Regions from separate parts of the Microbacterium aureliae genome, predicted to be linked through region 2. Evidence: predicted binding sites of a transcription regulator. Region 2 holds the regulator's gene; the other holds the start of a gene.
What was found. Region 2 encodes HspR, which represses chaperone genes until heat shock. Its sites were predicted from a motif close to AAGTTGAGTCNNNNNGACTCAACTT; they were not measured.
Positions count from the first base shown of each region.

Region 1: a site for HspR is predicted at 2,884-2,908, ahead of ACYVF4_RS05845 (Hsp20/alpha crystallin family protein). Genes of this name have one in related genera too.

Region 1 is NZ_BAAGWW010000001.1:1,203,319-1,207,767, forward strand. Features, by position in the region: gene ACYVF4_RS05835 (DUF2207 domain-containing protein) at 1-1,775, opposite strand, end outside; gene ACYVF4_RS05840 (MarR family winged helix-turn-helix transcriptional regulator) at 1,875-2,312, shown strand; gene ACYVF4_RS05845 (Hsp20/alpha crystallin family protein) at 2,383-2,841, opposite strand; gene ACYVF4_RS05850 (hypothetical protein) at 3,241-4,299, shown strand.
Region 2 is NZ_BAAGWW010000002.1:418,593-423,041, forward strand. Features, by position in the region: gene dnaK (molecular chaperone DnaK) at 1-206, shown strand, start outside; gene ACYVF4_RS08095 (nucleotide exchange factor GrpE) at 209-844, shown strand; gene ACYVF4_RS08100 (DnaJ C-terminal domain-containing protein) at 857-1,843, shown strand; gene ACYVF4_RS08105 (heat shock protein transcriptional repressor HspR) at 1,864-2,328, shown strand; gene ACYVF4_RS08110 (glucose-6-phosphate isomerase family protein) at 2,424-3,002, shown strand; gene xylB (xylulokinase) at 3,004-4,449, shown strand, end outside.

The DNA.
Region 1 (4,449 bases), on a different contig from region 2:
CCGCCGCCCCCGCCGCCGGCGGAGCCGCCGCCGCTCGACCCGCCCGAGGACGAGCTGGTGGAGGAGCTCGCCGACAGGTTCGAGATGCCGGACGAGAAGGCCGCGGCGTTGAACCCGTGCGTGCCGGAGTACCAGCCCGGCGAGTTGCCCTCGCCGTAGAGGACGGCGAGCTGCTTCGCCCACTCCTTCTCTTGGCCGAACACGACCGCGTACGGCAGCAGCGTCTCGTAGAGCTTGAGCATCTCGCGGGTGTCGGTCGGGTCGATCGTCACCCGTTCGGCGCCCCGCGGGGATTGCAGCATGCGGATGCGGTCGGCCTCGGCCCACTCGATGAAGACCCGGAGCCCGGCGAGGTGGTCCCGCACCTCGGCGCCCTTGGCGGTGAGGGGCTTGCGCGCGAGCATGCCCACGACGGCGAGGAACGCGATGCCGGCGGCCACGAACAGCAGCAACGGTATCGGGCCCGCGACGCCCTGCTCCATCGCCGCGAATCCGAAGAACGCGACGAGCCCGCCCGCGACGGCGGCGGCGAGGACCGGCCACGCGCGCGGCCCGGTCGGCACCTCGCGCCGCAGGCCCGACAGTTTCAGCTGCCGGTTCGCGGCCTTGATGATCTTCTGCGCCGCGGCCGAGAAGCGGGTGTCGGTACGGCCGAACTCGAATTCCTCTCCGGGCATGCCCATCGGGAACAGTCCGTCCAGCAGCATCCGTCCATCGCCGTCCGCTCGCGAGGGATCGACGAGCACGGCCGTCAGCTTCGCGCCCGAGAACAGGCGCTTCGGGCCTTCGACGATGCGGATGCTGCCGACCACCGCCTGCTCGAGCACTTCGGCCGGGATCGCCTTGGACGTCTTGCCCAGCAGCACCGCACTCTCGAGAGCGTCGACCCCCTTCGGCGGGGTGTACTCGGCGATGATCGTGGGGCGCCCCGGCTCGTCCCGCAGCCAGCGCCGCCTCACCCGGGCGGCGACGCCGACGACGCCCGCGAGCACGACGGCGGCGATCGCCTGCAGCCATCCGAACGGCGATGCGAGGTACGAGGAGTCGAAGGGCGTGAAGGTCCCCCGGTCGAACGCGACCGCGATCGTCATCGTCTCGTACGGCTGCAGGTCGGTGGTGGCGGCGGCCACGACGACGGCGCCGTCGGCACCTGCATCCGCCGTGATGTCGCACGTGTCCGTGGCACCGGTATAGCCGGCGTAGCAGGACTGCGCGCCGGTGAGGGATGCCGCCAGCTCCGCCGGCACGACCAGGCGTGCCGACACGCGCCCGAACGGCTGCCGCCACTCCTCACCGTTGACGTCCCAGTAGAACTCGTCGACGCCGGTGTCGTCGAAGAACCGCGTGACGTTCTGGAGCGTATACGTGAAGACGTATGTCTGCGGTCCGCGCACGAAGTCGTCGGCGCGCGACGTCATCGAGTAGTACCCGTCCTCACTCTCGGTCTCGGCCGGGCGCGGGTTGCCGTCGCCGTCCGTGATCGAGACGAGGTGCGGATGCAGGGGCACGTCGAAGTAGGAGTCGGGGATGCTGCGGCGCATGCCGCGGTTCTGATCGATGTCGGGGAAGACCGCGACGAACTCCTCGACGACCGTCAGGGTGCTCGTGCCGTCCTCGGCGCGGCCGAGGGTGTACTCCACGTCCATGCTCGCGAACGTGAAGTCGTCGACGTCGGCCGCGACGGCGGGCGCCGAGATCGGGGCTGCCACGGCGGCGGGTGCGCCGCCCAGCCCCACGATAAGCAGGGCGATCGCGACGGCCGCGAGGGGTGGCATCCGTGAGACACCACGCCGCCATCGGGCGGATCGGACCCCCGAGAATCGCTCCCCCATGGCCACAGCATAGAGCCGCGGATGGGGCTTACTCTTGTGCGTATGACCGACCGCCGCCTCGCCGTCGACGCCTGGGAGAGCCTCTTCCGCGCGCAGTACGAGGTCTTCGCCGAGATCAGCTGCGACTTCGACGAATCGGACCTGACGCAGGCGGAATACGACGTGCTGCTCACGGTCACCCGCGGCGAGGACATGACCGCGCGGCTGCGGGACGTCACCGCCAACATGCTCATCAGCCAGCCGAGCGTGTCGCGCCTCGTGGACCGCATGGTCGCCCGCGGGCTGCTGGTCAAGTGCGCCGACCCGCTCGACGGTCGCGGTTCGCTCGTGCAGGCCACCGAGGCGGGCGCGGCTGCCTTCCGGCGGGTCGCGTCGCAGCACGGCCGCTCCATCGCGGAGCGGATGTCGGCCCTGAGCGACGACGAACTCGCCCAGCTGCGAGATCTCACAGCGAAGCTTCGGGGACAGGCCGCGGGCTGAGCCCCCCCGCCCGGACGCGCGGATGCCGCGCCCCGGGCGGGACGCGGCATCCGGTGTTGCTGCTCGGCTCTTACTGCTCGACGGGCTGCGGTCCGTCGGCGTGGGACTCGTGCGCCTGCAGGACAGGGCCGCCCTCCTCGGTCGACACGGCGATCTTGCGGGGCTTGGCCTTCTCGCTCACGGGGATCGTGACGCTCAGGACGCCGTTGGCGTACTGGGCCGAGATGCGCTCGGTGTCGATTCCCTGGCCGAGGTTCAGCTGACGCAGGAAGCTCGCGGCCTCGCGCTCGCGGGTGATCCACTTCACGCCGTCACCGGAGGGCAGGGTGCGCTCGGCGCGGATGGTCAGCAGCTGACCGTCGACGTCGATGTCGACCGAGCCCGGGTCGATGCCCGGAAGGTCGGCGGTGAGGACGTAGTGGTCGCCGTCCCGGTAGAGGTCCATCGGCATGCGGCGCGGGCCGCGGCGCACGTCGAAGAAGCTCGAAGCCAGGCGGTCGAGGTCGCGGAACGGGTCATAGGTGGCCATGATCGTCTCCTTCAGTGGATTTGGTGTGCGGTTGTGGTCTGCAAGTTGAGTCGACTCGACTCAACTGCCACGATGTTAGCACTCTCGGGTGTCGAGTGCTAAGAGGTTTGAGGCCAGATCGCTGACGGCGAACGGATGCCGGTGGGGCTGGGTCGGCGGGGCGCTTTGGGGCTCCGGGCGCAGAGTTGACGGCATCCGTCACCACCCACCCCGGAAACCGCGCCGCGCCCCGCCCGGGCCCCGAGTTGACCGCATCCGTCACCACCCACCCCGGAAACCGCACACGCCGTCAACTCCGCGGGTCCCGCGGCTCCTGCACAGGGCACCCGCGCCGGGGAATCCGTCCACAGTCACCGCATCGAGCAGTCCAGTGGGCATCGCGCGGTCCAGCCTTGACGTGTGCCCCGCAGCCCCAGCCGACTCCCCGCCACGCTCGGCGACGACTTCTCGGTGGCGAGCGCGAAGGCAGCCGGCGTCACCGCCTCGCGGCTGCGAGCACCCGACCTCTGGGCTCCGTATCCCGGGGTACGTGTACGCGTGTCGGCGGTCACCGCCCTCGCCGCGGACGACGATCGCTCCGCCGTCGCGCGGGATGCGACGTACCGGCGCGACCACCTGCTGCTGCGAGCTCGCGCATACGCCGAACGGATGCCGCCGGGCACCCTCTTCGGCGATGTCACGGCCGCGGTGATCTGGGGCATGCCGCTTCCCCTGCGCGCGCTGCGGGGCGAGTGGGACCCCGTCACCGCCACCCATGGGCCGCGCGACCTCGACGTGGTCGCGGGGTATCCGCATCGCGCGCCGCGGACTTCGGGGACGGTCGCGTCGCAGTCGCGGTCGCCGTTGCTCGATCCGCGGGAACGGAGTGCGATGGCGGCCGTCGGCCCCGCGTTCGCGTGGGCGAGCCTCGCGACGGTGCTGTCCCTCGAGGAGTTGATCGCGGCCGCGGATGCCCTCGTCCACATCCCGCGGACGTCGGACGGGCAGCATCGTGACCCGGATGCCGCGAAGGCGGGCCTCGCGGCGCTTCACGCTGTGGCCCAGACCGGCGACCTCGCCGCCCGGCGAGCGATGGCAGAGGCGTTGCCGCACGTTCGCGTCGGAAGCGCCTCCAGCCCCGAGACGGCCCTGCGCCTCGGCATCCTGCGGGCGGGCCTGCCCGAGCCCACCCTGGACTACGAGGTGCGCCAGCCGGACGGAAGCCTCGTCGGTGTCACCGAGTTCGCCTTCGAGCGGTGGCGCGTGCTCGTCGAGTACGAAGGCGATCACCACCGCACCGACCGCGCCCAGTGGCACCGCGACATCCAGAAGCACCGGGAGTGCGCCGCGCTCGGCTGGACGGTCCTGCGCATCGCCGCGCGCGACACCCAGCCGACCACGGATGCGGCTATCGGCCTGATCGCCGGTGCGCTGCGCCGCGCGGGCTGGGCGGGCGAGGGCGGCGGGACGCCGAGTTGACCGCATCCGTCACTACCGGCTCCGGTGACCGCGGATGGCGTCAACCGCTCCGGCGCTGCAGGCGCCGAGCTGACGGCTTCCGCGGCTACAGGCGTCGATAACCGCAGACGGCGTCAACCCGCTGGCCCACCGGCGGGCCGAGTTGACGGC
Region 2 (4,449 bases):
GTGACGACGACGAGGCCGTGAAGACCGCGTACGACAAGCTGAACCAGTCCCAGACCAAGCTGGGCGAGGCGATCTACGCCGCCGGTCAGGCCGAGCAGCAGGCCTCGGCCGCGGGCGAGCAGCCCGCCGAGGGTGGCGAGCAGCCGGCATCCGATGAGGACGTCATCGACGCAGAGGTCGTCGACGACGAGGAGGAGCGCAAGTAATCATGGCCGACAAGGACTTCGAAGAGCCCCAGGACGCCTCGGCGTCCGAGCCCGAAGAAGCCCAGTCCGCACAGCCGGGGCCGGAGGAGCAGTCCTCCGGCCCCGCGCCGCAGGACCAGGCGGGCGACGCGGGCGAGGGCGACGACGAACTCACCGTCGACGACATCCTGGGTGCGTCGCAGAACGCCGACGCCGCCGCCGAGGACGCCGTCATCGCCGACCTCGAGAGCGCGCTGCTGACCGACCTCAAGCGCCTGCAGGCGGAGTACGCCAACTACCGCCGGCGCACCGAGGAGCAGCGCGAGGTCGAGATCGAGCGCGCCAAGGGCTCCGTCGCCAAGGGGCTGCTGCCGGTGCTCGACGACCTCGACCGCGCCGAGAAGCACGGCGATCTCGAGGCGGGCACCGCATTCGCCGCGATCGCCGAGAAGCTGCGCGGCGTCGCCGAGCGCATCGGTCTGAGCACCTACGGCGAGGCGGGCGAGGCGTTCGACCCGCAGCACCACGAGGCGATCTTCCAGGCGCCCACCCCGGGCACCGAGCAGGCGACGATCCTCGAGGTCGTCGAGATCGGCTACCGGCTGGGTTCGGTCGAGCTGCGTCCGGCGAAGGTCGTCGTCGCGGTGCCCACGGACTAGACGGGGGACCGCATGGCCAGTCAGGACTGGTTCGACAAGGACTTCTACAAGGTCCTCGGGGTGTCCAAGGACGTCTCGGACGCGGACCTGAAGAAGACCTACCGCAAGCTCGCGCGGCAGTACCACCCGGACTCCAACGCCGGTGACGCCAAGGCCGAGGCGAAGTTCAAAGAGATCAGCGAGGCGTACTCGGTGCTCAGCGACGCCGAGCAGCGGCAGGAGTACGACCAGATCCGCGCCATGGGCTCCGGCGCCCGCTTCACCGCGGGCGGCCAGAGCGCCGGCGGGTTCGAGGACGTCTTCAGCGCCTTCGGCCAGGGGCGCGGCCGCTACCAGACGCAGGACTTCGAGGACATCTTCTCGATGTTCAACCAGCAGCCCGGCGGCTCGTTCGGTTCGGGCCGGTTCGGGCAGACCAGCGGCGGCTTCCGCGGTTTCGGGGGTCCGACCCGCGGGGCCGACGTCACCGCGCGCACCACGCTGGACTTCGTCACCGCCGCCAAGGGCGAGACCATCACGCTGCAGAGCGAGGACGGCCGGCCGTTCAAGGTGAAGATCCCCGCGGGGGTCGCCGACGGTCAGAAGATTCGGCTGCGCGGCCGCGGCCGCCCGTCCCCGGACGGCGGCGAGGCCGGCGACATCGTCGTGCAGGTGGCGGTGCGTCCGCACCCCGTCTTCGTGCGCGAGGGCGCGAACCTGCGGGTCACCGTCCCGGTCACCTTCACCGAGGCCGCCCTCGGCGCGACGATCGAGGTGCCCACCCTCGGCGGGGAGCCGGTCAAGCTGCGCGTGGCGCCCGGGACCCCCTCGGGCCGCGTGCTGCGGGTCAAGGGCCGCGGCATCCACACCTCCAAGGCCACCGGCGACCTGCTCGCCGAGGTCCAGGTCGCCGTGCCGACGCACCTCGACGACGACGCGCGCCGGGCGCTCGAGCGCTTCCACGAGCTGGAGCCCAAAGAGAACCCGCGTGCCGACCTGATGGCCAAGGCCCGCGGCTGACACCAGCGAGGAGCTGAGCGATGGACCGAGCCGACCTCGACGAGGACGCGCCGATCTTCGCGATCGCGGCGGCGGCCGAGCTGTCGGGCATGCACCCCCAGACCCTGCGCCAGTACGACCGGCTGGGACTGGTGGTGCCCGCCCGCACCCAGGGCGGATCGCGGCGCTACTCGCTGCGCCACGTCGAGCAGCTGCGCGAGGTCGCCCGGCTGTCGGCGGACGGCATGAGCCTGCCCGCCATCGCCCGGCTGATCACCCTCGAGCAGCGGGTCCATGACCTGACGCGCCGGGTGCGCGACCTCGAGCAGCAGCTCGCCGCCGAGCGGCAGGCGCGGCCCGGCGCGCGGGTGTTCGCGGCGGGGGCCAGCGGCGCGGTCGTGACGCTGCGCCACGGCACGCGGGTGCGGCGGGCGACCGAGGTCGTCGTGTGGCGCCCGCGCCACCCGCTGCCGCCCGGCGAGGGCGAGTCCGACCGCGGGGAGTGAATCCCGAACCTGTCATGACAAGTGGCGCCCGACGCGCTATAGTGACTTGTCATTACAGGCTTGACGTGCCGTCGGCTCGTCGTCGAGGAGGACACATGCCCGAGTTCCGGACGCCCCCCATCGCCCCGTTCGCCATCGCGTTCGATCAGCAGACGCTGTCGTTCGACCCACCCGGACCCACCCTCACCCGTCGCATGAGCGACCTCGACGGCCTCTTCGCCGATCGCGAGGCGTGGCGGGCCGCCGTGGCGGACGGCGACCCGGTGGTCTACACGGTGACCTCGACCCCGGTCCCCGAGATCGAGCGGGAGCTGCCCCAGTCGATCACCACGATCCACCCCGGCACCACGGGCGGCGAACTGTGGATGACCAAGGGGCACCAGCATCCCGATCACCAGGGCGAGATCTACCTCGCCCTCACCGGCACCGGCGGCCTGCTGATGTCGGACGGCGAGCGCACCGAGTGGCTCGACATGCTGCCCGGCACCATCGGCTACATCCCGCCCGGCTGGGCGCACCGCTCGGTGAACACCGGCGACGAGCCCTACGCCTTCCTGGCCGTCTACCCCGGCGGCGCCGGCCACGACTACGGCTGGGTGCTCGAGCACGGCATGGGCCGGCGGGCGTACCGCGGCGCCGACGGCGCGACCGAGCTGCGACCCTACGACGCCTGACATGCTCATCGCCCACGACCTCGGCACGACCGGCGACAAGGCGTCGCTGCACCGCGACGACGGCACGCTGCTGGCGGCGGTGACCGTCGGCTACGGCACCCACTACGCCGCCGGCGGCGTCGCCGAGCAGGACCCCCGCCAGTGGTGGGGTGCCGTCGTCGAGGCGACGCGCACCCTGATCCGTCAGGCGGAGGATGCCGCGGACGCCGTCACCGGCATCGTCATCAGCGGTCAGATGATGGGCGCCGTGCTGCTGGACGAGCACGGCGCGCCCGTCCGCCCCGCGATCATCTGGGCCGACACCCGGGCGGGAGCGCAGGCGGAGCGCCTGTCTGCGGCGCTCGGCGACGAGCGGGCGTACCGCATGCTGGGCCACCGGCTGAACCCCACCTACTCGATCGAGAAGGTCATGTGGGTCCGCGACCACGAGCCCGACGTGTGGCGCCGGGTGCGGCGGTTCTGCATCGCCAAGGACTACATCGTGCTGCGCCTCACCGGGCGCCTGGCCACCGACCGCTCCGACGCCAGCGGCACCAACGCGTACGACCAGCTGAGCGGGGACTGGTCCCCCGAGGTCCTGGCCGCGGCAGGCCTGGACGCCGGGCTCTTCCCCGAGATCGTCGACTCCGTCACCGTCGTCGGCGACCTGCTGCCGGACGCGGCCGAGGCCCTCGGCCTGCCCGCCGGCGTGCGCGTGGTGATGGGCGGCGGCGACGGCCCGATGGCCGCGGTCGGCTCGGGCGTCGTCGCGCCCGAGGACGGCGCGTACGTGTGCCTGGGGACCTCGTCGTGGATCTCGTTCGCATCTGCCACGCCGCTGCACGACCCGCACCGCCGCACCTTCACGTTCGACCATGTCGTGCCCGGCATGTTCGTCCCGACCGCGACGATGCAGGCCGGCGGCGCCTCGATCCAGTGGATCGCCGAGGCCCTGTCGGCCGATCCGGCGCGGCCCGAGACCGGGCGGCTGGTCGGCGAGGCCGGCGGCGACATCGACACCGGCGGCCTGTACTTCCTGCCCTACCTGCTCGGCGAGCGTTCGCCGTGGTGGAACCCGGACGCGCGCGCGGCGTTCGTGGGCATCGGCCGCCATCACGACCGCCGCCACCTGGTGCGCGCCGTCCTCGAGGGCGTCGGCTTCAACCTGCTGTCGTGCCTGCACGCGTTCCGGGATGCCGGGGCCACGATCGACCGCATCGACGCGGTCGGCGGGGGCGCGCAGAGCGACGTGCTGCTGGGGGTGCTCGCCGACATCTGGGGGATCCCCGTCCGTCGGCGGACCGTCGTCGAAGAGGCCAACAGCCTGGGAGCGGCCGTCACCGGCGCCGCGGCCCTGGGCGTCGCCGACTTCTCGGCCGCGCGCTCGCTCAGCGCCGTGACCGCCGAGTTCACCCCCGACCCCGCCCGGCGCGCGGCCTATGCCGCCCGCCACGCGGAGTTCGTCGCC